Regions from separate parts of the Shewanella sp. VB17 genome, predicted to be linked through region 1. Evidence: predicted binding sites of a transcription regulator. Region 1 holds the regulator's gene; each other region holds the start of a gene.
The links. The regulator MetJ, encoded in region 1, represses methionine synthesis genes. The targets are predictions, from matches to a motif close to TAGACGTCTAGACGTCTA.
Positions count from the first base shown of each region.

Region 2: metK (methionine adenosyltransferase) is a predicted target of MetJ. The motif match lies at 5,444-5,461, and genes of this name have one in related genera.
Region 3: metE (5-methyltetrahydropteroyltriglutamate--homocysteine S-methyltransferase) is a predicted target of MetJ. The motif match lies at 2,525-2,542, and genes of this name have one in related genera.
Region 4: serA (phosphoglycerate dehydrogenase) is a predicted target of MetJ. The motif match lies at 4,912-4,929, and genes of this name have one in related genera.

Region 1 is NZ_JABRVS010000001.1:854,431-862,417, forward strand. It holds gene HQQ94_RS03635 (response regulator transcription factor) at 1-195, shown strand, start outside; gene HQQ94_RS03640 (TonB-dependent receptor) at 275-2,335, opposite strand; gene HQQ94_RS03645 (DUF6435 family protein) at 2,483-2,662, opposite strand; gene HQQ94_RS03650 (SWIM zinc finger family protein) at 2,745-3,164, opposite strand; gene HQQ94_RS03655 (hypothetical protein) at 3,361-3,558, opposite strand; gene metJ (met regulon transcriptional regulator MetJ) at 3,943-4,263, opposite strand; gene metB (cystathionine gamma-synthase) at 4,505-5,671, shown strand; gene HQQ94_RS03670 (bifunctional aspartate kinase/homoserine dehydrogenase II) at 5,692-7,987, shown strand, end outside.
Region 2 is NZ_JABRVS010000001.1:4,233,857-4,241,843, reverse strand. It holds gene HQQ94_RS18355 (hypothetical protein) at 1-903, shown strand, start outside; gene HQQ94_RS18350 (GNAT family N-acetyltransferase) at 1,036-1,494, opposite strand; gene HQQ94_RS18345 (META domain-containing protein) at 1,743-2,156, opposite strand; gene HQQ94_RS18340 (GGDEF domain-containing protein) at 2,319-3,245, opposite strand; gene HQQ94_RS18335 (GNAT family N-acetyltransferase) at 3,395-3,946, shown strand; gene metK (methionine adenosyltransferase) at 4,173-5,321, opposite strand; gene tkt (transketolase) at 5,844-7,835, shown strand.
Region 3 is NZ_JABRVS010000001.1:4,196,706-4,204,692, reverse strand. It holds gene HQQ94_RS18220 (TonB-dependent receptor domain-containing protein) at 1-280, shown strand, start outside; gene HQQ94_RS18215 (HDOD domain-containing protein) at 805-1,533, shown strand; gene HQQ94_RS18210 (LysR family transcriptional regulator) at 1,554-2,441, opposite strand; gene metE (5-methyltetrahydropteroyltriglutamate--homocysteine S-methyltransferase) at 2,665-4,950, shown strand; partial or broken gene HQQ94_RS18200 (IS5 family transposase) at 5,123-6,040, shown strand; gene HQQ94_RS18195 (response regulator) at 6,246-6,968, shown strand; gene HQQ94_RS18190 (ATP-binding protein) at 7,054-7,987, shown strand, end outside.
Region 4 is NZ_JABRVS010000001.1:4,332,504-4,340,490, forward strand. It holds gene HQQ94_RS18760 (catalase) at 30-1,472, opposite strand; gene HQQ94_RS18765 (PaaI family thioesterase) at 2,408-2,845, opposite strand; gene HQQ94_RS18770 (response regulator transcription factor) at 3,344-4,009, opposite strand; gene HQQ94_RS18775 (DUF2238 domain-containing protein) at 4,243-4,854, opposite strand; gene serA (phosphoglycerate dehydrogenase) at 5,013-6,242, shown strand; gene ygfZ (tRNA-modifying protein YgfZ) at 6,365-7,330, shown strand; gene treR (trehalose operon repressor TreR) at 7,447-7,987, shown strand, end outside.

The sequences.
Region 1 (7,987 bases):
GTCGATCTTATTGAGCTGGATGAAAAACCACTGAATCCTAAGCGATTGGAATGGGAGCATATACAACAAGTGCTCAATCTCAATAAAGGCAATGTGTCGGTAACTGCACGTCAATTGGGGATGCATCGACGTACTTTACAGCGTAAATTACTTAAAAAACCAACCTTAGATAATCGTCATTCTGAGGTATGTTAATCGCAGGTCTTGGAGTGTTATTTTTGATAAGTTTGTTTGCCATCCTTGGCTTCTCATTATGATATTTTTATTGGCTCAATTAGAAGCGATACTCGCCAGTCACCCAAGCATTCATACCGATACCTTGCATACGCTCACCAGAGGCGAGATCGCCGCCCATAACCCGGTTATATCCAGCTAAATGGTCTTCATATTCAGTATCAAACAAGTTGTTGACGCCTGCTTTTAGCATCCAGCTATCGGCGTTATATCCCGCTGAAATATTCATCAAGGCGTAACCGGCTGTGGTTGCTTCTAATTGAGTCTCAGATACCTCATTTTGCGCTGCGACTGCGACTCCTTCAATGCGCCCTTGCCAATGCCCATTTTGATAGTTAAGACCCAAATTGACTTTAGGTGGTGCTATTCGATATAGATTATCGTCGATATCACGTCGCTCCCCTTTGATATAGCTGGCGTTCATATCGATTTTCCAATTATCAGCGAGTTGATAAAGGGCTGCGACATCCATGCCATATAGTTGCGCATCAACATTGGCAAACTGCATGGGGTTGTCATCTCCCATCATTTGGGCTGCCATGATCACTGCAGGATCGCTTGATTGAACCCCTTGAATATAGTTGTCGATACGATTGAAGAAAATACGTGGGCTGATGGAAAATTTGTCAGTGGTAAATTCAGTCCCGAGTTCCAGCTGATAAGCGGTTTCAAGCTCAAGATCCATTTGGCCAACATAGGTGCGGCCATCAGCAAGTCCGCCGGTTGATTGCATTGGTACCCATAAGTATCTTTGCTGATAGCTGGCACTGTCTTGTTTACGCGCTAAACCTAAAATCCAGCTCAGCTGTTCATTTACCTGATAGCGACCATTTATCACCAGATCTAACCCCGTTTGTGACTGAGATCGGTCAGCATCATTGTATCTGTCCATCAAGGTTTTAATCGCAGGCATGCTGCCTGCCATAGAATGTTCAACTTCATCTGCATCGGTTTGATAATGTTTAACGCGTGCACCTAGTTGCCAATTCCACTGGCCGATATCTTGTTGCCATTGAGCGAAAGCGCTATAAGTATTGTCTTTAACGCCATTAAAATTATCGACATTAAACATGGCATTAGTGGGATCCGATATCACCGAATTATGTTCACTCAGTTGGGTATTTAACCCGAATAACCAAGCTTCTTTACCGAAGGATATTTCACCATCGAATCCTGTGCTATCGGCACTATTATAGCGGGCGTTCATGGTTGGCATCTTCATGCGTTCACTGAAATTATCCATGCCATGTTTGGCATCGCTATAGGCTAAATGCCAGTTAAGATCCCAATGATTAATTTCATGTTCACCTTCTACTTTAATGCGATCGGTGCGAATAAAATCAATATCCATAGGTAAAGCTGGCGTACCTGCTGCGGTGGTCTCTAAGTGCTGGTAACCTATTGCAATTGATTCATCAATTGAGTCTGAATGACTTAAATTGACACGGTACTGCCCACCCACCATGGTTTTGTCATAGGTGGTTGGTTTGATTTCTTTATTGCCACCAGTGGTGATATTGTCCTGACCTTTTAAGATGTCAGTATAGACGAGTAAAGCATGATCTTGCCCTCCCACGTTAGCTTTAGCGCCTAGGTGACTGCGCTGACCATTATCTTGGTATTGACCAGCGACTTTGCCACTGGTCTCGTCGAAGTTAGCTTGAGATTCTACGACCTTAATACTGCCGCCTAAAGTGTCTACTCCTGATGATACCGGTGCTATACCTCGCGTCATCTCAAGGCTTTCTGAATTAATTAAACTGGCGTAGCTTAGTGGGGTGTCCATTGCATTAGGGCCTGCTCCTGGCAGGGATACCCCATTAACTTGAGTGTTAACGCGATCGCCAAATAGGCCACGGTATTGTGCTATGCCAGTGACGGGACCATTACTGTTGACGGCAGCGCCAGGTAGGTTTTCCAGTAAGCCACTGATGTCAGTTTTGGGAACACTTGATTCAGGACTTACTGCACTCGATATTCCTTGGTGCTGGCCGGTGATTTCAATGATTTCGATATCATTGTCATCGGCATACGAAGGAGTGACGGAGATAAGGGTTGAAGCAAGAGAGAGTGAAACAAGAGAGGTTGGTAACTTCATCATGATTTTATGGCTATGTTGTCATCTATTTATACAGGTGTTGCAATAATGACAGCGCGAAGAGGGACTGACAAAATAAATGCAGTAACTGCGACACCTTGTCGCAGTGGGTCTGTGTGTTCTTGTTGTATTTTTTGGCCGATTACTGTCTCATTTTGTTGTTGATTGTTCTAATGCAATTATTTGAATTTCGATTTTTTCAGCTTCTGCAGTGATCATTGAATATGATTTTATATCACCATTTCTTTGTGCATGCATAGCTTGTTCAAGTTTAGCAGCGTACAGTTTTTCTAACTTTTTAATCGGGTCATTTTTAAATAATGAAAACATATGCGAATAATATTCAGTGGGCTGTTTAAGTCTATACGGTTATCAATTGGTTTTGGTTCATATTTTTTTAGTTTTACAAGAGTTATTTTAGTGAATGTTTATTCTGTTTTTTAATCGTGGAATAAATATCTTCCATGGCACCAATAAATGAATTTGAGCGTGCCCAAAATTCGGGGTAGTCACCTTGTTTTTGATCAATGAAGCCTGAATATCGATTGTGTCTTGATCTATTGTGGATAATTCCCAATCTGTCATGTAATTCTGTTGGTGTAAGGCCTCTAAATTGGAATAGTAACATAGGGTTACTGTCTAGAATGTTGGCTGTTCGAAAATAGACGCCAGCGATATGTTTACATGGGGTAGCATCATCAGGACAATCACAATGGGCTTTTATATCCTGGTAAGTTTTAGGTAAAAAATGTGTGTTTCCAAACGCCTCTTCAATATTACTTGGCATTTCATTGAGCATTAATTTAGATAACCAGCCGGGGTTATTGCTCAAGGTGCTGATAATACTTTGCCATTGTTTGTCTGATATGGGGTTAAAAGTGAGTGAAACTTTATACCTTGGTTCTTTTGTTACCTCGAAGTAAGGATTGATGTTACCTCGTATTGTGGCTTCTATCTGGTTGTCGATAATATCAAACTGGAGTACTCGACTGTCAGTATGGTAGGCGCGGCCACGTTGTCATTGGAGGTTACTCTGCAGTGAGCAAGTCTTCGACTCCTACTATGCCGAAGTATTGAACTGAGTTTTTTATCGAAATTTTTTTTGCGATCAAATGACCATCTTTAAAAATCTTAATGACTTTTTTACCCCCTCTGTCGTTGGTGGAATATTCATGATCATCGTTGAGGCGAAGGTTGTCGAACTGAGTTTTCATTATAAGGTGCATAAATTCCTCATTAAGTAAGTTTATGTGATCCCTACCTATTTATCACTCTCTTAATTTAGCAGTTAGTGATTAAATGTTAAACATTTATTTCATATTGTATAGTGAGCTGGTCCTATGTTTATGCTAGATCTCAGCAATAAACAACACACGCTTATATTTAATACCATTGGTATTAAATATTCATACGGACTCAGATAGTCTACTGCTGATATATATTCTTTATGCATCGGATTTGCATTTTGAAGGGGACCATCTGGATGTAACCACAATCGTTGGTGGTGATAATACGGTCTGTGTGATAGTACAAAGCAGGTATCGCTTTTGAACAGAGTTAATAATAAATGGGGATCGCAATAGGATCCCTGACATTGATTGGTTGGTTAGCTATTCCTCATCTTCATCTTCCCACTCGATGCCCATTTCATTCATTAAGCGTTTTACTTCTGCTGGAATGCTGTCAGGTTTATCTTTTGACAGGTCTTCATCATTCGGCAGGGGCTGACCTGTATAGGCATGTAAAAAAGCTTCGCAAAGCAGTTCACTATTCGTGGCGTGACGTAGGTTTTTTACCTGACGGCGTGTACGTTCGTCGGTTAATACCTTAAGTACTTTTAAGGGAATGGACACAGTAATTTTTTTTACTTGTTCATTCTTCTTGCCGTGTTCAGCATAGGGGCTGATGTAATCGCCATTCCACTTAGTCATTGACTCACCTGTAAATTCAAAATTCGGGGCAGATTTTAACCCTTTAATTTGTACAGTCAAATTATTGCCTCTTATTTCCATTAAATGCAAATAGATCCTGCCATATTTGGATGTTTAGATGCCTAGATGTCTGTTATAGGATTGACTAGGGTGACACACTTAGGTATTTTAGACGTCCAGACATCTATTTGTTGTGTTGGATATAAAGTATGATGCTCAGTAATTCGCTTAGGAGTCATAGATGACAGAACGTAAATTAGCCACCATCGCAGTACGCCAAGGGATTGAGTCCGATACTCAACATGGTGCAGTAGTCCCGCCTATTTATCTTTCCACCAATTACGCTTTTGATGGACACCAAAATCCAAGAGAATTTGATTATAGTCGCTCAGGCAATCCAACACGTTCGATTTTGGGCGATGCCATTGCTGGTTTAGAAAGAGGGGCTACCGGTGTGGTGACCTGTACAGGTATGGCCGCCATTACGTTAGTGACTAGTTTGTTAGGCCCTGACGATCTTTTACTTGTTCCCCATGATTGTTATGGTGGTAGTTATCGATTGTTTACTAATTTGGCTAAAAAAGGCCAATTTAAGCTAAAGGTCATTGATCAAGCCGATAGTCAGGCCTTCAGCGATGCGATAGCACTTAAACCTAAAATTGTGTGGCTGGAAACGCCATCGAATCCTTTGCTTAGAGTTGTCGATATTGAAGCGATTGCGACAGCAAGTCATGCTGTCGAAGCTCTGGTAGCGGTCGATAATACCTTTTTGTCACCTATTTTACAGCAACCACTTTTGCTCGGCGCTGATATCGTTGTTCATTCGACCACTAAATACATTAATGGCCATAGTGATGTTGTTGGTGGCGCTGTGGTTGCTAAAGATCCGCAGTTAGGAGAGTTATTGCATTGGTGGTCAAATACATTAGGACTGACGGGATCGGCGTTTGACAGTTATCTTACGTTACGGGGAATACGTACTCTGCCTATCCGCATCAGAGAGCATCAAGCTAATGCGCAAAAAGTGTTAGATGTACTTATTAATAGCAATGCAGTAGATAAGGTATATTATCCTGGTTTAAAAGATCATCCAGGTCATGAAATCGCCGCGAAACAACAGCAAGGTTTTGGTGCAATGCTGAGTTTTGAGCTAAAAGGCGGTGAAAGCGAATTAGTGGCCTTTTTAGCAAAACTATCTGTGTTTTCAGTTGCAGAAAGTTTAGGTGGTGTCGAAAGTTTAGTGGCGGTGCCTGCGACCATGACCCACAGAGCAATGGACCCTGAGGCGCGAGCAGAAGCTGGAGTTAAAGATACGCTTATTCGCCTTTCTGTTGGTATTGAAGACGCTGATGATTTAGTGGCTGACATTAAAGCTGGACTTGCTGCTGCATCTTCAGCTAATTGTTAATTAGTTTATAGGAGTTAGAGATGGCGCGTGGTCATTTACATAAATTTGGCGGTTCTAGCTTAGCGGATGCAGACTGTTATCGCCGCGTGGTTCATATTCTTCTGACTCACGGTAATAGTGACGATCTTGTGGTTGTCTCAGCCGCAGGTAAGAGTACTAATTTTCTTTATGAATTACTTGCGTTAAAAGACTCGTCGCAGCTGTGGCAAGAAAAATTACAAGTGTTGATTAGTTTTCAGCAAAATTTGATTGAGCAGCTGCTATCCAATGAGCAAGCAAGAAGCTTGCGTGAGCGTTTATCGATTGATAAGTATCAGTTGATTAGTCTGTTTTCTCTTGATGACATCAATGAATATAAGCGTAGTGAGGTCGTCAGTTTTGGCGAGCGTTGGTCTGCTCGTCTATTAGCTGCGTTATTGAGAGAGTCTGGTGTGGCGGCGAATGATGTCGATGCCAGAAGCTTACTAATTGCTGATGAGGGTGCCATCCCTCAAATTAGACTCGACGAATCACGGAGCCGGGTACAGCAACGTATTGAAAATAGTCCTAATGAAAGACTTATTATCACAGGGTTTATTTGTGCAAATCGTCAAGGCGAAACTTTATTACTTGGACGAAATGGCTCTGATTATAGTGCCACTTTAATCGCCAGTCTTGCCGATATTGACCGTGTGACGATTTGGACTGATGTTGAAGGCGTGTTTAATGCTGATCCTAATAAGATTAACGATGCAAAGTTACTTAAAAGCCTCTCTTTAGACGAAGCTAATCGTCTCGCACATTTAGGCTCTCCAGTGCTACACAATCGGTCGTTACAACCCTTATTTAATACCAATGTGAGCTTAGCGGTACGTTCGAGCTATGCATCGCATACTGATTTTACCCTCATCGCTCCCAAGAGTTCTTCAGCCAGCGCACCAGTGGTGACGAATTTACCATCGGTTGCATTATTCAATTTTAGATTAACAACGGGACCATCACGTGTGCTTAAGCTATTGGCAGATGCGGGGCTCATTCCATTAGCGCATTGGAAGTTAGCACATCATCGAGTTGAGTTTGCGTTTACTCATGAAAACAGTAAACAAGTTCACACCATACTTGAAGGGATCGATGCATCATTGGGTCTCAGTGATATTAGCGTGCGTGAAGATTTTGGCCTAGTAGCCCTGGTCAGTGCTGATGCGAGTCTTTATCGTCGAGGTTTTGCGCGTTTACTCAGTCGAGATGCCAGACCACTGTTTAATGATGGCTTGAGTCTTGTGACCTTAGTGCCTTATGGGCAAGTGAACTTACTCACTCAAAAGGTCCATCGTCGTTGTACCGGTCCTCGTAAACGTATTGGTGTACTATTACTCGGTGTCGGAAACATAGGTGAAGCTTGGGTTGAACTCTTTAATGGGGCGCGAACGTCACTGAACAAAGAATTGGAAGTCAATGTTGAGCTGGTGGGGCTAGTGAGTTCAAAGAAAGCCTTGTTAAATGACCAAGGGATCGGCTTAACCTTATGGCAACAGGCGTTTGAGCAGCAAGCTAAGCCTTGGCAATATGATGATTTATTTGATGAGCTTCAGGCGCTTGAATGTGATGAACTGATCGCGCTTGATATCAGTGCCAGTGCAGATCTTACTTTGCAATATCCTGAATTTTTTTCCCGTGGTATTCATGTGGTGAGTGCCAATAAACTTGCGGGCTCAGGGCCCTTAGCCTTTTATCATGAATTAAAGCAGCAATTGGGTAATCGGCGATTATTTTGGCGATACAATGCCAGTTGTGGTGCTGGACTACCGGTACAACACGCGTTAAATGACTTGCATAATAGTGGTGACAATATCGAAGCGGTGGGCGGAATATTTTCGGGTACTTTATGTTGGTTATTTGAAAAGTATGACAGCCAAAAACCGTTTTCAGAGTTGGTGTTAGAAGCCAGAGATTTAGGCATTACCGAGCCAGATCCTCGTGACGATCTCTCTGGGCGAGATATGCAGCGTAAGCTTCTTATTCTTGCTCGTGAAATAGGACATGATATTGAGCTTGATGATATTGAGCTAAATTCACTGGTGCCCGCTGCGTTGGCTGATATTCCATTAGCGCAATTTTTAGTCCGTATTTCAGAATTGGATAACGTGATGCAGCAGCAGTTTCAGGCAGCATTAGAACAAGACAAGGTACTGCGTTATGTGGCTTGTTTGGATACCATAGATGGCCAATTAAAGGCGAAAGTGGGTATAGAGTGGGTTCGTCGTGAGCATGCGTACGCAAACTTGACTCCCGGTGATAACGTGTTTGTGATCCGCAGTAGCTTTTATCAGGATAATC
Region 2 (7,987 bases), 3.4 Mb from region 1:
GTCACTCAACGACAAGAAATGATGAGTCATGCTGTTCGCAGCGATAGCAGAAAAATGTCAGGTGAGGTTATGCAGTGTTTGGCAATGAAATATGGTGATAGTGCTCCAATCCCTGCAGACGCATTAAAAATCGCCAATGCACAAAATGGAACTCGAGATGAGGATATTGGTGTGCAAGCGATTCCAGGAATGGTACCTGAAGCTGTGTATGATGCTATGGGAGATAAGGAAAAGGTATATATTGTTGCGCATGGTCGTGCTCCATTAGGGGATGAGCCGGCCATACTACAAGATGGTCATGGGGGAACACTGTCGGGGGCGAATGTCGCAGGCGTGATTAATAGCCTTAAAACTGGACTGGCACACAAGAATAAATCCATTGGCGCAGTCAAAATTGAAGCTTGTATGTCTGCGTTAAGTCGAAAAACCGAAGGCGGTTTTTTTGGGGAAACTTTTGTCACTGCCAAGCCTTCTTTATTAGCTGATGTAACAGCAAGCTTAGCGAAGGTCTATGATGTAGATAGCGTCACTGTTGAAGGAAATTTAGGGTTTTCTACGGGAAATGAGCTTGAGGAGGGAGGGGTAGGTAATTTATCTCCTAAAAATACAGAAGTGGGTTTACTTGCGGCTGTTTTAGAAGCCTTATCCGCTGTTTCAGCTGAGGATTGGGATTTAGATGCAAATAAAGCATTGAGAAAGGATGGGCTGAATATTGTGAGAAAATACAGTGCTGCATTAGCAGTTTTTGATAAAAACTCTCAAATAAGTCAACTTATTACTACGAAAACTGCGGTTTTAGTTAATCAATATTTAGGAGCAAAAGTAAAATTAGTAAGATTAGATGGAGACATGATTAATATTACGACTCTACTTGGCGGGTATATTCGTCAGGATCCAGCATAAAGCTAACACGGTGAGCGGGCGTGCAATTCTATGTCATTCTTGTTTGTTGAACATTTTACTAAAATAACACAGAATTATGAATACTACCGAATTTTGGAAACTACCTTTGAACACTATCTTTTGAAAACGACCCTATTTTATCATTGATACTTTTTCTTCATACATTTGATAGTCACTTTTTTCCATTCCCAGCGCAGCATACGTACGTTGAGCGTTAGTGTTGTCTTGCTCTACATAGAGTCTGAAGCTTGCAGCGCCATCATTATCTTCAGCTATTTTTTTGACTGCTTGATAGAGTTTATTGTAGATACCTTGTCGGCGATTTTGTGGGCGAATATAAACACTTTGTATCCAGTAATAATCCTTAGCACGCCAATCACTCCATTCGAATGTCACCATGAGAGATCCCGTTATCTCGCCATCAATTTCAGCGACGAGGTAGAAGCCTCTTTGTGGTTGTGACAATAAGGCATTAACGCCTTTAGCTAATATATCCTTATTTAAAGCAAGACCTTCGGTTTCTTTTGCCATGGCTAAATTAAACTGAATTAATGAATTAAGATCACATTTCTGACCTTTTCTAATGATCATATTGATTCCTATTTTTTGTGTTCTATCATGTGACTGTTCGATAAGGTTACAGCCGTTGAGGATGACAAAGCCCTTTATCGCATGCTAACTTTGAAAGTACTGATATGTCGGTGGCTCATATTGATATCTGAGTTAATTTGTGCACTTTATTAACAGTGAAATTCTTTGCAAAATAAGGTGAGCTGGATGATTTAATGTCGCACTGAGCTGACGCTAATGGCGCTGAGCTCTGTGCGGTACTAACATTGTTAGCCTTTGCTCAACATTAGTTGGGTGTTACCTTTGGCATCTTTTAGCAAGAGTTTACCTTGCGACATACTGGCACTCGTGACTTCTGGGATAGTTGACATCACTCTTTGCTCTTGCTCCATTAATGCATCGACACAGGCCTTCATCGTATTGCCGATAATCATAAGGCGTACATTACCTTCATTGATAGAGTAATTGCCGAAAAAATTATTACAGCTATTATTACCAGTAAACTTGCCCTCTTCAGCAAAAATAAGTTGTGCTGGACTATAATCTATAACGGGTCTGTCAATAATGGTTTCTATGTTCCAGACTCCTTGTATTTCGGTGGATTGGATCTGAGTTCCTCCAGAGCTTTGACAAGCAGCTAAGCCGATTAAGGCTACAGAGAAAATGAACGACTTGATAAACATGGTGGAGCCTTACATTGATATAGCTGTTACATTGTGACCATTATAGTGCAGAATAAGCAGCATTAAATCAGTATTTTTTAGTTGATATAGGTGAAATCTGTTTAATTGATGATTTTTCGATATATGCTGCTAGTCATTCACGGTTTAGTTGTTATTCATGTTTTAGTGGCTTTTTTTTTGTTCAGATCTGAGGCCTCTTTTTGACTCCTCTAACATAGGTGAGAGTTTTAGTGCTGAATCTGGAGTAAAGAAATTATAGCTAGTATCTATGCTGAGGTGTTCATTTTGCTGGTGGAGAAGTTTTTCTACTCGTTGAGATATATAGTTAAGGTCACGTTCTGAGTCGACAAATACTAAGACAACAAATTGTGTGTCGTCATAATGTGCCGCAATATCTGCTGTGCGTATGGTGTCTTGAATGATATTGCCGAGTAGCCTGTTGTGGTGCTCTTCAATATTTTGGGTTGTTGGATCCGGTAATAATTCAAAAAAGATAATACCAGCGTGAGCCCCGAAACGCCGGCCTAAACTGAGTTGTCTAGGTGCCATCATAATGAAACCATATTCATTTAACATGCCAGTGTCTTTGTCTCTCATCGACAGAGATTCAATACGTTGAGTCTGACAATAAAGCGACAGTTCTTGTTGCAGTAAGACCTGAAATGGCTCAAGCATAAAGGCATTAGCCTCTGTTTTTGAATTTAATACACAGATACAGCCAAACTGAGTACCATCCGGCCATAATATTGGCCGAGTTAATATGTTGTTAGCTTGATCAAAATCTTTAGGTAAATCGCTTTTTTTTTGATTGGTTAAGTCAATATTAAGACCAACTGGTGGGGTGTTGACTAGACGCTGAAAAATAGGCGTGTTTTGTTCAAATAGTGTTCCGGTCGTAAAACTGCGATTTTGGTGGATTGAGCTGACGATAATTTCAAAACCTTGACCTGTTTGCTGAATCACAAATACAACATCAGATTCATAATAACGGTGCATTAACTCACATTGATGCATCCACCTCACTAAATTGAGCTGGGTATTGTCACTTTCAAGCAGGCTGATAGTGGTATCAATATTTTCTGGAAGCATAAAAACCTAGGGTACGACACAGTTTACTGGTATTAATTGTGGTCGTTATACTGACTTTTAGCAATGTGATGAAATATAGAGATCCACTTCTGTCAATGTATGGATATCTGTATAATGCAACTCACAGGAATATAAAATGAGTCAGTTTTATGGACATTCGATTAGCGACTTTTGACGACATTGAGCAATTACATCGACTTGAGCGCCATTATCTTAATGATGAGTTAGGCGCCGAAGTTCAATCACATGCTTTTGATGGTCAGGCATTTGGGATGGATGAGCTTAAACATTTGCTTGAGAATGGCTGGATTGTTGTCGCTAAAGATAAACAAAATATTGTAGGTTATGTGATTGCTGGTCCTTGGTCATTTTTTCAAAATTGGCCTATTTATCGACATATTCTTAAGCAATTAAGTCTGTTTAGTCTACAAGGCATTCAGTTGACTCAAGATAACACTTGCCAGTATGGTCCTATTTGGATTCAGAAGGCATATCGTGGAAAAGGCATTTTTGAACAAATGGTAACAAGATTGAAAGATGTTGTTAGCGCTCGATATGCCTTTATGCTGACCTTTATTGCTGAAGATAATATGATTTCTTTTGCTGCCCATACCAATAAGGCATCAATGCCGGTATTAGATTTTTTTACTTTTGATGATAGAGATTATTATCTGTTGGCGCTTAATGTTGAAAATCACTAAGCGTCACCTTAAATGATCTATCCCCTTGAGTTGAACTCTGCCACGTCTCGATATACTGACTCCGCATCTTGAATGTGCTTTGAATCTATAGTCGTTGAATATAGCTGTGCCAACATGTAGTGTGACTTAATCAGAGTGCGGATCACTCATAAAATGACATAAAAAAACCACCCAGTAAGGTGGTTTTTTATTTTCTATCTGTGATTTGAGCACATTTTGATTGTTATTATATGGCGTCTGCGCGTAAGGCTTCAGCTTTATCGGTACGTTCCCATGGGAACTCATTACGACCAAAGTGACCATATGCCGCTGTAGATTGGTAAATTGGGCGAGCTAAATCTAACATTTCAGTTAAACCGTATGGGCGTAGATCAAAATGTTGGCGGACAAGTTGTATCAATAGTTCTTCAGAAACCTTGTTAGTGCCGAAAGTTTCTACGTTAATAGAGGTGGGTTCTGCGACGCCAATAGCATATGAAACTTGAATTTCACAACGTTCAGCAAGACCAGCAGCAACGATGTTTTTAGCAACATAGCGTGCGGCGTATGCTGCACTACGATCGACTTTTGATGGATCTTTTCCTGAGAATGCACCCCCTCCGTGACGAGCCATACCACCATAGGTATCAACGATAATTTTACGACCAGTAAGACCACAATCGCCCATGGGGCCACCAATAACAAAACGACCTGTAGGGTTAATGAAATACTTAGTGTCTTTTGTTAACCACTGTTCAGGAATGACTGGTTTAATGATGGTTTCCATCACGCCTTCGATAAGATCTTTTTGACCAATATCTTCACAATGCTGAGTCGACAAAACAATGGCGTCAATGCCAACAATTTTGTTGTCTTCATAAGCAAATGTGACCTGGCTTTTTGCATCTGGGCGTAACCAAGGTAATGTTTTGTTTTTACGTACTTCAGATTGACGTTTAACTAAGGCATGTGCATAGGTGATAGGTGCTGGCATTAATACGTCAGTTTCGTTACTTGCATAACCAAACATTAGTCCTTGATCACCAGCGCCTTGCTCTTTAGGATCTGCTCTATCAACACCTTGATTGATATCTGGCGATTGCTTACCGATGGCATTTAGAATGGCACAAGAATCGGCATCGAATCCCATGTCCGAATTAGTATAGCCAATGTCACGAACGGTTTTACGCGTTATTTCTTCGATATCGACCCAGGCAGAAGTGGTGACTTCTCCTCCAACCATGACCATGCCGGTTTTTACGTATGTTTCACACGCAACACGAGCTTTAGGATCTTGTTTTAGTATTGCGTCTAATACCGCGTCAGAAATCTGATCGGCGATTTTATCTGGATGACCTTCTGAGACAGACTCAGAGGTGAATAAATGCTTTGACATGGTATAAAATCTCGTCGTTGAAGAATTTGAATGTATACCCAAGCGATCAAACCGGAGTATGTGGCGAATGTATCTTCAGCTTAGGCTAAAACACGATCATGAGCCGTTTGGGTATAGAAGTATCTACATCTAGACGGCTATTTTAATTCATTATGGTCAGCTTATCACCCCCAATGACAAATTATTCATTGAAGTTGTAACCATAAGTCTGTTTTTTTGTGTTTTTATGTGGGATTTTATTATTTAAAATCAGTGTTTTGTGTTTTTGTTTGTGTGTTTTATTTATGTGTGTTTTTTGTTTTACAGGAGGGGATAAATTAAGAGGGGATAAGAAATATATCTATTTGTTTTATTTGGCGATAAAGAGGAAAAATACTATAAGCGCAATAAACATTTGCGTCAACAGGTTATGTAGGCGAAAATATGGCTCCAAAATTGCCGTAGAGCGTCGATAGTTTGATTTGTACTAATCGATATAGTGCTCGTTGCTCTAGACCCCCCAAAAAACAAGCAGGAGAGAGCATGTCATCTCGTAAAGAACTCGCAAACGCTATTCGCGCATTAACCATGGATGCCGTTCAAAAAGCCAATTCAGGTCACCCCGGTGCACCTATGGGAATGGCTGACATCGCTGAAGTGCTTTGGAATGACTTCCTTAAGCACAACCCGAATAATCCTGAGTGGGTTGATCGTGATCGCTTTATTTTATCAAACGGCCATGGCTCTATGCTTATCTACTCTTTGCTTCACCTTACTGGTTACGCATTGCCTATCGAAGAGCTTAAAAACTTTCGTCAGCTGCATTCAAAAACCCCAGGTCACCCTGAGTATGGCTATACACCAGGTGTGGAAACGACCACGGGTCCATTAGGTGCAGGCATTAGTAATGCCGTGGGCATGGCAATTGCTGAGAAGACATTGGCGGCTCAGTTTAACCAACCAGATCATGATATCGTTGATCACTTCACATATTGTTTCCTTGGCGATGGGTGTTTAATGGAAGGGATCTCACACGAGGTTTGTTCATTAGCGGGAACTTTAGGCCTAGGTAAGTTAATCACGTTCTGGGATGATAATGGCATCTCTATCGACGGCCATGTAGAAGGTTGGTTTACTGACGATACGCCTAAACGCTTTGAATCTTATGGTTGGCATGTTATTGCGAATGTCGATGGTCATGACAGTGATGCGATCCGTACTGCTATTGAAGCGGCTAAGTCTGTGACTGATAAACCCACGATGATTTGTTGTAAAACCACCATAGGTTTTGGCTCACCAAACAAGTCTGGCAGTCATGACTGTCACGGTGCGCCATTGGGTGATGCGGAAATTGCAGCTGCACGTGAATTCCTTGGTTGGGAGCACGCAGCCTTTGAGATCCCTGAAAATGTTTATACCGGTTGGGATGCAAAAGAAACGGGTGCGATTAACGAAGCAAACTGGAACGAAAAATTTGCAGCTTATGAAGCGGCATTCCCTGAGCTTGCTGCTGAATACAAACGCCGAGTTATTACAGGCGAGTTGCCTGCCGATTTCGAAGAAAAAGCACAGGCTTTTATTCAAGAATCTCAAGATAAAGCTGAAGGCATTGCCAGTCGTAAAGCATCACAAAATGCCATTGGTGCATTCGGTGCTATTTTACCTGAAATGCTCGGTGGTTCTGCTGACCTCGCTGGTTCAAATTTGACGTTATGGTCTGGCTCTAAAGGGATTCAAAATGACCCTGCCGGTAACTACATCTACTACGGTGTACGTGAATTCGGTATGAGCGGTATAATGAATGGCGCATCACTGCATGGTGGTTTTATTAATTATGGTGCGACCTTCATGATGTTTATGGAATACGCCCGTAACGCTGTGCGTATGTCTGCACTCATGGGAATTCAAAATATTTTTGTTTATACTCACGATTCAATTGGTCAAGGTGAAGACGGTCCAACTCATCAGCCCATAGAGCAACTTGCTAATTTGCGCATGACCCCCAATATGACAGTTTGGCGTCCATGTGATGCAGCTGAAACAGCAGTATCTTGGAAGTCAGCAATCGAGCGTCGTGATGCACCGACTTCGTTAATCTTTAGTCGCCAAGGTTTACAGGCGCAGCCGCGTACTGCAGAGCAGCTAGCCAACGTGGCTAAAGGTGGTTATATTTTAGTGGATTGTGTTGGTACACCTGATATTATTCTTATCGCGACAGGCAGTGAAGTTCAGCTGGCTGTTGATTCAGCTGCGGTATTAACAGATCAAGGTCAAAAAGTGCGCGTAGTGTCTATGCCTTCGACTAATGAATTTGATAAACAAGAAGCTAGCTATAAAGAGTGTGTATTACCCCGTACTGTCACTAAACGCATTGCTATTGAAGCGGCTCATGTGGACTTTTGGCATAAATACGTTGGTTTTGATGGTGATGTTGTCGGTATGACGACATTTGGCGAGTCTGCACCTGGTGGAGATTTGTTGAAGCACTTTGGTTTTACAGTTGAAAATGTCGTAGCAACTGTTAATAAGCTATAGGACAGCCAATAAAGCATGGGAGGTAAGCCATGCTTTATTGAATCAGTGGATAATAGATTTCTCTATAGATGTAAAATAGCTTTTTTATTTTAAGCATTTATAACACAACGGCTTACTGATTAAGGTAAGCCGTTGTTGTATTAAGAAGTGGC
Region 3 (7,987 bases), 3.3 Mb from region 1:
TGGTCGTAGTAAGCATGATTTCAGCTATCTTCTAAGTTATGAATGGCAGCAGTTTGATTTATTGGCAAACTACCATTATCAAGGTGAACGTTATGCCGGATATGGTGACTTTTTCGATTCATATCAACAGCTCGACCTTAGTGTCGGATATCATATTGATAATCGTTGGACCTTACGTTTAAAAGCGAATAATTTGTTAGATGAAACAATAATATCCGCTAAAAATTATTTGAGTCCTAGCAGAGAACTATTTTTTAGTGTGAATTATCAAGCGTTCTGATTACATACCATCTAAAAAACACACAGCTAATAAAGCCAGATCTTAGGATCTGGTTTTTTGTATCCTTCATTTAGTAAAAGAGATTAGTGAGGGGGAATGATGAATAAATGTTAAGTGAATTATCTGCTGGTTTAGGCATTGATCACTAAAGGCAGCTAACGATGGGGTCTGCTGTGATTTAGGTTGATTAAACTCATAAGTGTTTTTTTAAGGGTTTTACTCCACGCGGATAAGCACAATACATCATGATTTCTTTCTAATTTTACCTCCGATAAATGTTAATCGAGTATGTTTATACAAAGGTTAGTGTAAATTAGTATTCTTGTGGTATATGCTTATAGATATGGTTTATTTTAGCGTGATGTGGTTAAGATAGGCTTGATGTCTGCTTAATTAACGTATAAGTAGATGACTGTATAAGAATAAAGTATTGAATTAAATAAGATAAAGAACGGTAGTGTTTATAATGAGTCAATATAATATAACCTTTACCTATTTTATCATCAATTAGGCTATTGCATCTTATGACAGATCTTGAGCACCAAGTATTCACTCAAGTGCGGGCTATCATCAGTAACGAAGAGCAAGTTATTGGTCGTCGCGGTATTTTAGTTCCCCTTAAAAAAGCCATCATTGCCGATGGGGACATTCAAAATGTTATTGATATCATATCCTCAGATCCTGCACTGTCAGCTCACATGTTATGGCGCAGTAATGCAGCGGCCTTTACGGATGCCAATTCGACTCGAAATCGTTCATTGAAAGACGCATTAATAAGACTAGGTCAAGTGAACATCTATCGCTATGCGTTCACTTTTTATCTTAAAGAGCGTCTCGATGAGTTGCCTCAACCCTATAAGAAGTTAGTACGGGGCTATTGGGACTTGACCGAGAATATAGCCAGCGATGCTGTAGATAGTTTGCATCAAATGCTAGGAGTAGACATCGACCCGGATGAAGTGCAGACTTTAGCGCTATTTAGTGTATTCGGTGAGGTGATCGCACTGACAGCTTTTGCATACTTAAATGCTGAATCTGAAGAATCTTTTCCCTTGAGCATAATTAAGTCACTCATCGATAATCAAAAACAGACGTTAACCTTAGAAGCATTTGATTCATTGGGGTTAGATGAAGAATTACAGGATGAGTTTATGATCGCGCATAATCTTCGCCAAACTAATAATTCTAATTCTTCTGGTTTAGTGTTAAGGCGTGTATTATCGATGAAAAATCAATTACTTAAGCCATTGTAGGGACTTATTTAATTAATGACTCATTGATTATGTTTATAGGTCACTAATTTCAACCATTTCTGTGCTAGTGATCTATTGTGTCCATCTTTTCGATAGGCCCCATAAAGCGGGCGTATAAGCCCATCTTCGCCTAATTTAACCGAGGTTAAATTTAATCCATAGGACTCGCTGATAGACCAATTTGGCAACGCAGCAACTCCATCTCTACAGGCAATACGCTGCAATAGCATCATGGTGAGGTCACAGCTTATCTGTTCGCCAGCTTTCACTCCGGCTGGCTCCATAAAATGACGGTAAAGATCTAAACGCTTAAGTGGTACTGGATAGCTGATGATGGTTTTTTTTTCAAGTTGGTGTGGGATCACAAAATTTTGAGCTGCTAGCGGATGATCATTAGCAACAACCAATTTGACTTCAAAATCAAATAAATGTTGATAGTAAATAGCTTTATCAGCAACAGGATCTGAAGTTAATACTAGATCCAGATCACCGTTCTCAAGTGCGTTAAGCGAGTTAAAAAGGTAACGGCTGGACAGGTCGACATTGACTTTGGGAAATAAATTTCTGAATTGTGCCATGGCAGGCATAAGCCAACGAAAACAACTGTGGCATTCGATACCCACAGCAAGCCTATTTTCCACGTTATTAAATCCCTGCTTAAGTTCATACTCAATTTCATTGACTTTGGGTAAAATTTCGTCTGCTAAAGTTAATAGTTTTATTCCCTCTTGAGTAAAAGAGAGTGGGGTGCTTTTTCTGATAAAAATAGAAGCCTTGATTTTGGTTTCCAGCTCTTTTATTTGATGGGATAAAGCTGACTGAGTGACGAAGCGTTTTTTAGCCGCTGCGGCAAGACTGCCACTTTCCTTAAGGGCAACTAACGTACGTAAATGTCTAAGTTCTATCATAATGCCGGCTTTTACCTTAAACATGAATTTCATTCATGTTGTGCTTGAAATTTATTCTCTTGTTCCTGAACAGGTTATCACAATATACTTCTAGACGTCCAGACGCCTACCTGGTCAGCTGTTAATATCAACACGTAATATTAGTGAGCTGTTAATCGTTTTTATCGCGTCTACTTAACGTTTTACTCATATTGAAAGTAACAAGGAATAACACATGAAAACTATAGAGGTCGCAAGCTTAGGCTTTCCCCGTATCGGGCGTCAGCGTGAATTAAAATTTGCCCAAGAAAGATACTGGCGAGGTGAATCCACACAAGCAGAGCTTATAGAGGTTGCTAAAGAGCTGCGCAGCACTCATTGGAAGTGGCAGGCTGAAGCGGGGGTGAATTTATTACCTGTAGGTGACTTTGCTTACTATGATCAGGTGCTTACGCTAAGTGCGACATTAAATTGTATTCCTGAACGTCATCGGGATGAGAGAGAAACGCTATCAGGGACAATAGGGCTAGATACCCTCTTTAGGGTAGCCCGAGGGCGTGCACCAACAGGTAAAGACAGCTCAGCAGCTGAAATGACGAAATACTTTAATACCAACTATCACTATATTGTCCCAGAACTGACTGAAAATCAGGAGTTTAACATCGCCTATGAGCAAATATTTAATGAAGTTAGTGAGGCGCAAACCTTAGGTTACCAAGCTAAGCCTGTGCTATTAGGACCCGTCACTTATCTTTATCTTGCAAAAGGAGTCGGGAGTGATTTCAATAAATTATCACTGCTTCCTCAACTCTTAATTGCTTACAAGCAAATCTTACAGCGGTTCAGTGATCAAGGTGTTGAGTGGGTCCAACTTGACGAGCCTGTTTTAGCTTTAGAGCTAGATAGTGAATGGCAGGAGGCTATTAGTTTTTCCTATAAAGCATTACAAACTGTTGAAGTGAAAGTATTATTGGCAAGTTATTACGGCACCATTGCCCACCACCAAAGCTTGGTGTCGGCTTTGCCTGTTGCGGGGATCCACCTTGATTTGGTCACTGCCCCAGAACAGTTACCATTGTTTGCCGCCAACTTAAAAGCTGATCAAATTTTATCGCTTGGACTGATTAATGGACGTAATGTCTGGGCTGCTGATATTGATCTTATCGGTGAGAGAATAGCAGCGACTGTTAACGATTTAAGAGGGCGTATTTGGTTAGCACCTTCTTGCTCACTCTTACACACTCCGGTCGATCTGGATGTAGAGACTAAATTAGCCCCAGATCTTAAACAACAGTTGGCGTTTGCAAAACAAAAGCTCACCGAGTTGGCCCAACTTCAGACCTTGCTTAGTTCCCCTAATGATATAAAGTCTGAGGTCATCGTTGCCAATTGTATAGCACGTCGTAGCACCCGTGATGCAGCTACCGATCAGCAAGTCGTTGGCAGAGTTGCTGCGCTAACTCATCATGATTATGCAAGGGAGACCGATTTTGTTAATCGCCAGCAAATTCAGCAGGCTAAATATCAGTTACCCTTGTTACCGATAACGACCATTGGTTCGTTTCCGCAAACCCCAGCGATTAGAGGGCTGAGAAATCGATGGCGTAAAAATGAGATCACTGAAGACTTCTATAATGAGCAGCTGCAGCAAGTCACTAAAGATACCATAGAGAGGCAGCTTAAATTAGGTATCGATGTATTAGTTCATGGAGAAGCTGAGCGAAATGATATGGTTGAATATTTTGGTGAACAATTACAAGGTTTTGGTTTCACTGAGTTTGGCTGGGTTCAGAGTTATGGTTCTCGTTGTGTTAAGCCGCCACTGATTTATGGTGATGTGTCTCGTCCAAATGGGATGACACTTGATTGGGCTACTTTTGCTCAGGGCTTGACCGACAAACCAGTGAAAGGGATGTTAACCGGCCCAGTTACTATTCTACATTGGTCATTTGCCCGTGAAGATATTTCTCGTGAGCAAATAGCAACACAAATTGGTTTGGCTATTCGAGATGAGGTGGTTGATCTGCAAAATGCAGGTATAGGGATTATTCAAATTGATGAACCTGCATTTCGTGAGGGTTTACCTTTGAAAAAAAGTGACTGGGCAGAGTACCTCAACTGGGCTGTCGATGCTTTTAAGCTTAGTGCTGCAGGTGTTGAAAATGAAACACAAATTCATACACATATGTGTTACAGCGAGTTTAATGAGACCATTGCAGCAATAGCTGCTATGGATGCAGATGTGATAACGATCGAAACTTCACGTTCTAGAATGGAGTTATTAACAGCATTCGAAGATTTCGAGTATCCAAATGAGATTGGGCCAGGTGTTTATGATATCCATACACCTAATACGCCAACAGTTGATGAAATGGTGGTGTTAGTCGAAAAGGCTGCACGTAAAATACCTGTTAGGCAACTTTGGGTAAATCCTGATTGTGGCCTTAAAACAAGAACTTGGGATGAAGTTGAACCTGCACTTAAGAATTTAGTTCAAGCGGCTAAGGTGTTGAGGAGACGACTTGGATAATGAGTAAATTTTATTTCAATTCAGTTTAACAGTGCTATTTCAGCCCCTTTTTTGAGTACTTTTAGGGGCTATTTATTTTTACATTTTGGTTTAGCCTTGTTTCCTAAATCGAGGGAACCTTTTGCCGTTAGCGTGATCTGATCCCTAAAGATAGCTATACGGAAGCTGAAAAGTGGGAAAATCTAAACATAAAATAACCAATTGGTCTCAGTACAATAAGGCGTTGATTAATCGAGGCTCACTCACTTTCTGGATTGATGAGCAAGCAATTAAGTCTTGGTATTGTTGTGAACACCACGGGCGTCGTGGTCGAGGGTTCACTTACTCTGATGTTGCTATTGAAACAGCACTCGTTGTGAAAGGCGTTTTTAACTTGTGATTACGAGCACTTGAAGGATTCACCAACTCTGTATTTCAACTTATGGATGTGCCACTGACCTCACCAAGTTATAGCTGTATAAGCAAAAGAGCTAAGACTGTTGAGATCAACTATCGAGCACCGAGTCGTGGCTCTGCGGCACATGTTGTGATTGATTCAACAGGTCTAAAAGTTTATGGAGAAGGAGAATGGAAAACGCGTAAGCATGGTAAAGAAAAACGCCGTACTTGGCGAAAGCTACACCTTGCAGTGGATAGTAATACCCATGAAATTGTGTCAGCTGAAATAAGCTTAGTTAACGTTGCCGATAATGAAGTATTTCCCACATTACTTAACCCATTAAGAAGAAATATAACTCAAGTCTCAGCTGATGGTGCCTATGACACTAAGGCATGCCATAAACTACTTCAGCGCAAAGGGTGCAAGCCTACTATCCCCCCGAGAAGTCATGCTGGATATTGGGAGGATGACCACCCCAGAAATGAAGCAGTAAAAGCACTCAAGGCTAACCAATTAGCGCAATGGAAACAGGATAATGATTATCATCAGAGATCACTATCAGAAACAGCGATGTATCGATATAAACAGTTAATTAGTCCAAAACTGAGTCTTCGGGATTATAACGCTCAGGTAGGTGAAGCGTTAGCGGGTGTTAAAGCAATGAATAAAGTCATAGGGTTAGAAATGCCAGTTAGGAAACACGCTGCCTAATTGGGTGAAACACCTTGGGGTGCTGCGTTTAGATTCGGGATTTGAGCAACAACGCCTTTTGGTTTATAGGGTATTTTTTATCTATTATATTCCTTGGTTTCAATCTTGTTGAAATCCCATCAATACAGGCATCACAATATGTTATATTCACGACAAGTCTGAAATGCATAAATTGCTAATTAAATTATGTATTTGAAAAATAAAAATGGATAAGAATAAATTGCATTCCTTGCTAATAATTGAAGATGATAAAAAGCTCGCCAGCTTATTGACAATTTTTTTTGAAAAATATGAATTTAATGTCACTGTAGAATATAAAGGGGATAAAGGGCTTACTCATGCTTTGACATCGCAGCCAGATTTTATTCTGCTGGATTTGATGTTACCCGTAATGGATGGTTTTTCCATTTGCAGGGCATTACAGAATCGTTTTAATGGCATTATTTTAGTATTAACCGCCAGCGACGAAGAGATGGACCATGTCAGCTTGTTAGAAATGGGCGCGCATGATTTTATCCAAAAACCGATTAACCCAAGAATTATTCTCGCCAGAATGCGCAACCTTATTCGACTCACTACTGCGGTATCAGCCTCTGAAGAAGCCGCTTCACCAAAAACTAATATACAACATGGCAAACTTAAACTGAATCCGACACTGAGATGTGCTTATCTTGATCAACAGAGTGTAACGTTGACAGATTCAGAGTTTGACGTACTGTGGCTTCTTGCCAGCCGTGCAGATAGCATCGTTTCCCGGGATGAGCTTTATCAGACAGTACTTGGCCGCGAATTTGATGGTTTAGATCGCGCTATAGACAATAAAATAGTGGGCTTGCGCAAAAAGGTGGATGATAATGTAGGGCCGCACCAACGTATCATTACTGTTCGGGGTAAGGGCTATTTATTTGTGCCTTACGGCTGGGAGTAAGTTAGCGATGCTTAAACGATTTACATTATTATGTTTATTTTTTCTGCTGTTTTTTGCGAGCAGTTATCCAATAACAGATCGGATAATGAGTGTTATTTTTGCTGATATCTTAAAAGAAGATGTTGCTGGAGATTATCGCGCCTATGTTTATCCATTAAAAGCTGCTTATCCTTATCTATCTGATGATGAATGGCAATTATTACTCAACCAAATTTCAACCGAAAGTAATCTTCTGATCAGCAAGGGCAATACCAGCCATTGGGATCTCGATGAAAGTTCACGTCAGGCACTTGCCCGGGGGGAGCTCATTATTAATCAGCTATATGATCGAGATGAAATGGCAGTTTTTGCTCGTATATCAGATACCGAGGTGATCCGACTTAGTGCATTACAGGTAGAAGAACCTATTTATTTAGGCATATTTTTGATTCAGTTTGGTGTGCCATTGGGACTGGTTGCTTTATTTGCTCTAGGCGTAATGCTGTGGCAACAATATCGGCTCAATAAACTGGAACAAACCAGTTTACAGTTCGCGCAGGGAGAACTTAATGCTCGCGTGCCTATTGGTTGGTTAGCTGTCGGGAAAATTAACCAGAGTTTTAATTTTATGGCTGAAAAACTTGAGCGAATGTTTAACAGCCAAAAACACATGATCACCGCAGTATCTCATGAACTCAAGACCCCCTTATTTCGACTGCAGATGCAGCTCAATTTGATCCAGGATGAACCTCATTCAGAGCAAACGGGCGATTACCTGACACAGATGCACCTAGATATAGAAGAGATGGATACACTGGTTGGTGAATTACTGAGTTTTAGTAAAATGGAGCGCCAAGACCGCTTTAACGATTTGATCCAAACTGACGTAAGTCATTGGCTAACCTATCAGGTTAAACAATTAGCTCGGCACTGTCATCATCCGATAGAGCTGGTGCTTACAAGCAAAGATCTTTCCCCTGAAACTCTAATGCAAGCCATTCAAACCAAACAGTTAAAGCGAGCTTTGGATAACCTAGTCT
Region 4 (7,987 bases), 3.5 Mb from region 1:
TTTATATACATCGAATAACCTAAGGGGTATTACAACTCTTCAGCACCAATATCAAGTATTTTAGCTAAACCTTCACCATAAGCGATATCAGCCTTCATGCAATTCTGAATATGGCGGATCTGAATATGTCGATCCGCGCCGCCAACAGAGGCTGCCGTATTGGCAAACAATCTTTGCTGTTCATCGTGATCCATCAACCTAAACAGATCACCAGCTTGACTGTAATCATCCTCATCCTGATGACTGTAAGCATCTGCATCCCCGTCGATCTGCATCGGTGGCTCACTAAAATCGGCTTGTTCTTGCCATTGACCTTGAGAATTAGGCTCATAGCCGATAGTGCGACCGGCATTGCCATCTGTACGCATCAATCCATCTCTATGGTAAGAGTGAAATGGACATTTAGGCGCATTGACCGGAATATGACTATGGTTAACACCTAGGCGATATCTTTGCGCATCACCGTAAGAGAATAGACGTCCCTGCAACATTTTATCTGGTGAAAAACCGATCCCAGGTACTATCGTAGTCGGGGCAAACGCGACTTGTTCAACATCAGCAAAATAGTTATCTGGATTACGGTTAAGCTCCAATTCACCGACTTGGATCAATGGGTAATCTTTATGTGGCCATACTTTTGTTAAATCAAAAGGATTAAACGGACATTCACCTGCTGCCGTCTCTTCCATTAACTGTACGTAAAACGTCCACTTAGGAAAATCCCCTTGTTCAATTGAATGCAATAGATCCGCTTGATGACTTTCACGATCGTTGGCGATAATGTCTGCCGCTTGTTGATCTGATAAATTTTCAATACCTTGCTGAGTTTTAAAATGAAATTTAACCCAGTAACGTTTATCATCTTTGCTGATAAAGCTGTATGTATGCGAACCAAAACCATCCATATGACGATACGTTTTGGGGATCCCACGATCACCCATGGTGAGCGTTATTTGATGCAAAGCCTCTGGTGATAGCGTCCAAAAATCCCAATTATTATTAGCACTACGCATATTCGTATGAGGATCGCGTTTCACCGCATGATTAAGATCGGGGAATTTAAGCGGATCTTTAAGGAAAAAAACAGGCGTATTATTACCCACCAAGTCCCAATTACCTTGTTCTGTGTAAAACTTAATGGCAAAACCGCGAATATCACGCTCGGCATCAGCTGCGCCACGCTCACCAGCAACGGTTGAAAAACGAACAAAAACTTCTGTTTCTTTTCCCACAGACTCAAATAATTTTGCTTTAGTGAACTCACTAATATCATGGGTCACAGTAAAACGACCAAACGCACCAGACCCCTTGGCATGCATACGACGCTCAGGAATGACTTCCCGATCAAAATGGGCTAACTTCTCTATAAACCAAGCATTTTCGAGCAACATGGGACCACGCTTCCCAGCTGTTTTAACATTTTGATTATCTGCTACGGGTGCGCCAAACGCTGTGGTTAATTTCTTATCCATAATAAACTCCTAGAATTCATATAAATTAATATAACAAAGTTAGTTTTCAGCTTAAAAAATCTTCAATATACCGTTAGATTTATAACATTAGTCTGAAAAACTGGTTTATTCAGTACATCAAGAAAGCAAATCTGTACGCTTATCATTAACCCAATTTTCAATAAGATCATAAATTGTTGTCATGATAGTGCCCTCTAAAAATGCAAATAACGAGTAAATATGTCGATGTATTAAGAATAATCAAAAACAACAAGCCAGTAAAACGATTAAAACAGATTAAACTAACAGTAAAAAGAGATTGTAAATATTCGATAATATTGAGATTAATGAAATACGACATTATTACAACAATAACTAACCTGAACTCGGGATAACGAGTGTCAGATACGTTTAATTTTTTACTTAAAATCAAAAAGTTAAACTTTACTCGACCGTTGTTCACTCACCCACTTGCTTAATGCCGACATTTTTGTCGATATCAAGGCGGGATTTCGTACGTAATAGCTGGCTATGACTAGAAAGCACAACAAAGATAGGGGCCAAAATAGCGATATTAAGCGGCGCTGCTTAACCCGAGCTCAGGTTAACTAGACCATAAACCACAAATAGAGCCTCTTATTAGATCACACTGAGGTGATTTTTTTACGTTAGACATCATCAATGATATGGAAACAACAGAGGTCAGATATCCGACCCATTGCCATATACCCAAGCTACTTCAATATGCTCGTTTCTGAGTCCCCTAGGATGGTTGAAATAAGGCAGAGATGGGAATGTCGTTAATGCAGGAGCAATTAACGCCCTTGAACTCGGTCACTTCTGGACTGGCTGAGTCATGCATCTTGAGGTCGTTTGGGGATAGCCTCTCGACTTCGAATTAAAAGTGATGATGACTAAGATGAATAAACACAAGTCATCAAAATCTAATCATAATGTTAACGCTTAACAACCGCTGCCGTCATTCTAGAGATACAACACAGCTCACCTGCACTATTATGAATAAGTACTTCCCATACAGAACTTCGCTTACCTAAATGAATCGCTTTAGTGGTGGCCGTTAACACTCCATTACGGGATGCTTTTAGGTGGTTAGCATTGATTTCCTGACCGACGCAATAATACTTTTCAAAATCAACGGCAAAATTAGCGGCATAACTCGCTACTGTTTCGGCTAACGCTACATTAGCCCCTCCATGGACAATACCAAGAGGATTATGCACAGCCGGAGACGCCAACATCGTCGCCTTCATATAATCATCACCGATCTCAGAAATTTTTATTCCCATGGTCTGCATCAAAGTTCCCTTTCCATGCATACCTGAGTCCATTTCAGCTAAATCATCTAAGCTTACAGGTCTAAACCAAATACTCATTAGTGCTACCTTTTTATCATCAGAAACTTTCAGTTTACCCACCTACAAAGAAACTTCAAATACATAAAAAGCCTTCACTGCAGAGGAGTATTCAAACATATACAACCTAGACGAGTTTCAAAGCCTCGCATGCCGTGTTGAATAATGTAAATATAACAGGAACTAGGACCAAATACGGCTATATCGAGGTAGGAGTCCATGGATGGGAAAAGGTAGAACAATTATCGAGAGTCACGCAGGAAGCAGTTACCGAGGAAGCCAGAGCCGACAATAACGATTAGCTGCAATCATCAACTAGCCACATGGATCTGATAGATGTCTGTATTGCAGGAGCAAATACAGTCATTGCCTGCAGGGCTTTGAATTCCCGCTAAATGAATTAACGGCATGATCACCGTTAATCATATGACCTTTTATGACGCTCAAGCGCTTTGCTCAACACTATCATGGCATGCAGCAAAAAGTATGCAGAGCTAACGTGAGTATCATGCTATAAAACTAAGAACAAAGTGCTAACTGATCGCCATAATTTTGCGCCCACCGAAGTAATTCAACCCGATTACGGGACTGTGTTTTTCTAAAAATAGAAGAAACATGGGCTTTTACTGTATGTTCACTAATGCACAAATTATCTGCGATTTCTTTATTTCGAGCACCACTAGACACAAACTCAATAATGGTGCGTTCCCGTTTTGTTAAAAGCTGTGATATATTTTCTACCTCAGCACAGTATTCATTACCTGTGTCTAGACGATCGACCAACTGCCGAACTATCTTGCTGATAAGACTACTCTCATACCAAAGTTCATCAGCTACCATCCTTCTTAAACCTGTCAACATTACATCGATACGCTGATCTGAATAAAGTAATCCGCGGATCCCCAACAGCATAGCGGAGGCGGGATCTAACGTATTCCTATCGACCTGATACAGTGCTACTGGTACATGGGAAACTAGACGCATAGCGATTAAGGGAATACCTCGACTGTCTAAGGCCGCCCCTTCTTGACATATAAAGTAAAAACTATTTCCATCACTTTTAGATGCTAGCTCAGACACCTGTTTAACAATACGAGTCTTAATTCCAATGGATTCGGCTAAAATAGCCAAACGACATGGCGTTGACACCTGATGAAGAAATACTAACTCATCAATTTTATTCATTTACTTCCTCCTTGAAAGGGGTTATCCCTTTAAAACACATAAATCATCTCAACAACATACTCATATGTGTATTCTGTCTCCTTTTAGTCAATTTTAATAGCATTATTTGTGACCTTAGGTAATAAAAACATTGATTTAGTGTTAAATAATACTTAAGCACGATGCTTCACCGCTAAAAAGTCCCCAAGTCAAAAAATGCATCATTGAATATAAAATAAAAAGCTGAATTAAGATTAATCAGTAGCCGATTTAAACGCGGATAACTGCTTATCATGAGTTTTTACCAAGACCAATAGCGCGACGATGGCACCTAGCAATGCCATTCCCATATCAGATTGCGTATCCCAGATATAACCTTGGGTGCCTAAAAAAGCTTCTGCATCTTCACCGGTCAATAAAGCCACCCACCACTCTATTAATTCATAAAATGCCGATAAAGCCAGCGCGAAGCAGATACAAATAAAACTACACCAGCCACCTGCTTTCACCACCTCATTACGAATGAAAACCTCTCTAGCAATGAGTACTGGTATAAATCCTTGAGCAAAGTGGCCCAATTTATCGTAATTATTTCTTTCGCTACCAAGCAATTGAGCCAACCAATCAAATAAGGGGACCTCTGCATAAGTATAATGACCACCCACCATTAAAATAAGACTGTGGATCAATATCAATACATACACAAGCGGTGTCAGTGGAAACCTTTTTCGGGTGGCAATGAGCACAGGTACAGCCACTAAAGCAGGGGCAACCTCCAAAAACCAAGTAAATTGATCTTTAGGCTCAATACCAGACCAGATTAACACAAATAGATATATAACTATCCAAATCATATGCTTACTCAAAATTACCACCTCGTATTAGGTCTATATTAGATTGTTCTGTCGTAAGAATAATAACTTTAGCCATCTAGCCCTCCACACACAACAAAAAAGGTGCTAATTTAGTGCCTGTAAAATACCTTAATGACATACTATCAACAATTGAAGAGAGTACCTAAATCATGACTAAGCATTCGCTGGACAAGGATAAGATCAAAATCCTGCTTTTGGAAGGCGTTCACCAATCTGCAGTAGATGTATTCAAACGTGCAGGTTACAGTAATATTGAATACCACAAAGCCTCTCTCGGTGAAGAAGACTTAATGACAGCGATACAAGATGCGCACTTTGTTGGTCTACGATCCCGTACTCAATTAACAGCAACTGTGTTAAAAAAAGCTGAAAAACTGGTCGGGATTGGTTGTTTTTGTATCGGAACGAATCAAGTTGACCTCAAATTTGCAGAGAAGCTCGGTGTGCCTGTATTTAACGCGCCTTTTTCTAACACTCGCAGCGTAGCAGAACTGGTACTCGGTGAAATAATCATGCTATTTCGTGGTATTCCTCAGCGTAATGCCATGGCACATCGTGGTGGATGGCTTAAAAGTGCCAGTGGCAGCTTTGAAGCTCGAGGAAAAACACTGGGTGTGATAGGTTATGGCCATATAGGGACTCAATTAGGTATTTTAGCCGAAACACTGGGTATGCGGGTTGTATTTTTCGATATAGAGGACAAGCTCCCCTTAGGCAACGCTCAACAAATTCACTCTATGCAAGAATTAATGTCTCTTGCTGATGTCGTCAGTTTACATGTACCTGAAACACCACAAACAAAAGAAATGATTGGTGAAACTGAACTGGCTTACATGAAAAAAGGCAGTATCTTAATCAACGCTTCTCGTGGGACTGTTGTCGATATCGATGCGCTAGTTTCAGTACTTAAAGCAGAAAAAATAGCAGGTGCGGCAATCGATGTTTTCCCTGTTGAACCGAAATCTAATAGTGATGAATTTATCAGCCCGCTCCGTGGCTTAGATAATGTCATTTTAACACCTCATGTCGGAGGCAGTACTCAAGAAGCGCAGGAAAATATTGGTATAGAGGTCGCAGGAAAACTGGCTAAGTATTCAGATAATGGTTCAACTGTGACGGCTGTCAATTTTCCTGAAGTTTCACTAGCACAACATAAAGATACGTCTCGCTTACTGCACATACACCATAACCGTCCAGGCGTATTGATCAAAATTAACCAAGCGTTTGCAGAAAAGGGAATTAACATTGCAGCCCAATACCTACAAACCACAGCTGAGATTGGTTATGTGGTCATGGAAGTCAATTCAGATCAGGCTGATGAAGCCTTGGAAGAAATGAAAGCCATTGAAGGCACCATACGTACTCGCCTACTTCACTAAGCGTAAACAGCCAAGCTAATCACGAACGGCGTATTATTATAAAATGATACGCCGTATTTATATCCGTAGCCCCTATTTGGCGTTACAATTCTTCCACTTAACGCCCTATTTTGGATAATGATATGACCCAGTCAGCTTCTCTGCACTCTTTGAATCCCAACACTCCCCACTCTCAGCTTACTTTTGCTAACTTATCTCACATGGGATTAATGAGTGTTACTGGTGAACAAGGCCGCACTTTTATGCATGGCCAGGTTACGACAGATATCAGTTCACTTGAAAGTCATCAGTGGGGCTGGGGCGCACATTGTGATCCTAAAGGTAAGATGTTAGCCAGTTTCAGAACCTTTGTCGTTGAAGACGCGCTCTTTATGATGATGCCATCAGACACCTTAGCGGTAGATCTACCTCAATTGGCTAAATATGCAGTATTCAGTAAAGTTGATCTTGTGGATGTTACCACTGATTGGATTATCTTAGGCGTCGCAGGTGAGCAGGCACCGACTTGGATAGCTGAGCACTTTGGCGAAGTAAACCATCCACTCACGACAATCTCTGGTGGCGTACTGCTTAAAGATGAAGGGCGTTTTATCATCATCATAAAAACGGCTTCATATGAAGCTCTGACAAGTTCAATAACACAACCAATTCAAGATCAAAGTGTTTGGCAAGCACTTGAAATACAAGCGGGATATCCTAACTTAGCCGCATCACACCAAGGGCAATTTGTTCCTCAAATGTGTAACCTACAAGCCATTAATGGTATCAGCTTTAAAAAAGGCTGCTACATGGGCCAAGAAACCATAGCGCGTATGAAGTATCGCGGTGGCAATAAACGTGCACTCTATATTCTTGCAGGCACGAGTTCACAACCTCTGTTAGTAGACAGCCGATTAGAACTCGCTCTTGAAGATGGATTTAAAAAAGTCGGCACGATTATAGAAGTGGTGCAATCGAGTGAGCAGGTTCTATTAACTGCGGTACTGCCTAATGATACCGACAACTCAAGCGTACTTAGAGTCGCAGGTGATGAAAACTCAACCCTGCACATTCAGCCACTGCCTTATTCACTTGAAGATAAAGATTAAGTAAAAAAATAAGATAAAGTCAGTGACGCACTAACGCCTTAGCCAGTGTTGCTCACAATAGTTAACCATGACGACACTGGCACCGCTCATCTCATCATGCTGCTTAAGGAACCTCCATGGCACAAAATCTAACGATCCTTGATATCGCTCGTATGTGTGGTGTAGGTAAATCGACCGTCTCACGTGTTATCAACCAAGATCCAAAAGTCAAACCTGACACTCGGGATAAAGTACAAGCCTTTATCGATGAAGTCGGTTTTGTTCCCAGTCGCTCCGCCAAAGCAATGCGCACCAAACGCTCAATGGTGATAGGCGTGATCCTCACTCGACTCGACTCGGCCTCTGAAAATAAGGTGATCCGCGGTATTCTCAATATTCTCACTCAACATGGCTACGATACCTTATTGATGGAAAGCCAGATGACCACCGAAGGCGTCGAGCATTGCCTAAACACCCTTAAACAACGTGGTGTAGATGGTGTGCTACTATTTGGTTTTTGTGGTATCACTTCGTTTGAGCTAAAAAATTGGCAGCATAATTTGGTTTTACTGGCCTGGCCCACTGATGGGTTTTCATCTGTTTGTTATGATGATGCCCGTGCCATCGAACTCAGTTGTCAGCACCTGTATGATCTTGGTAAGCGACACATTGCTTTCA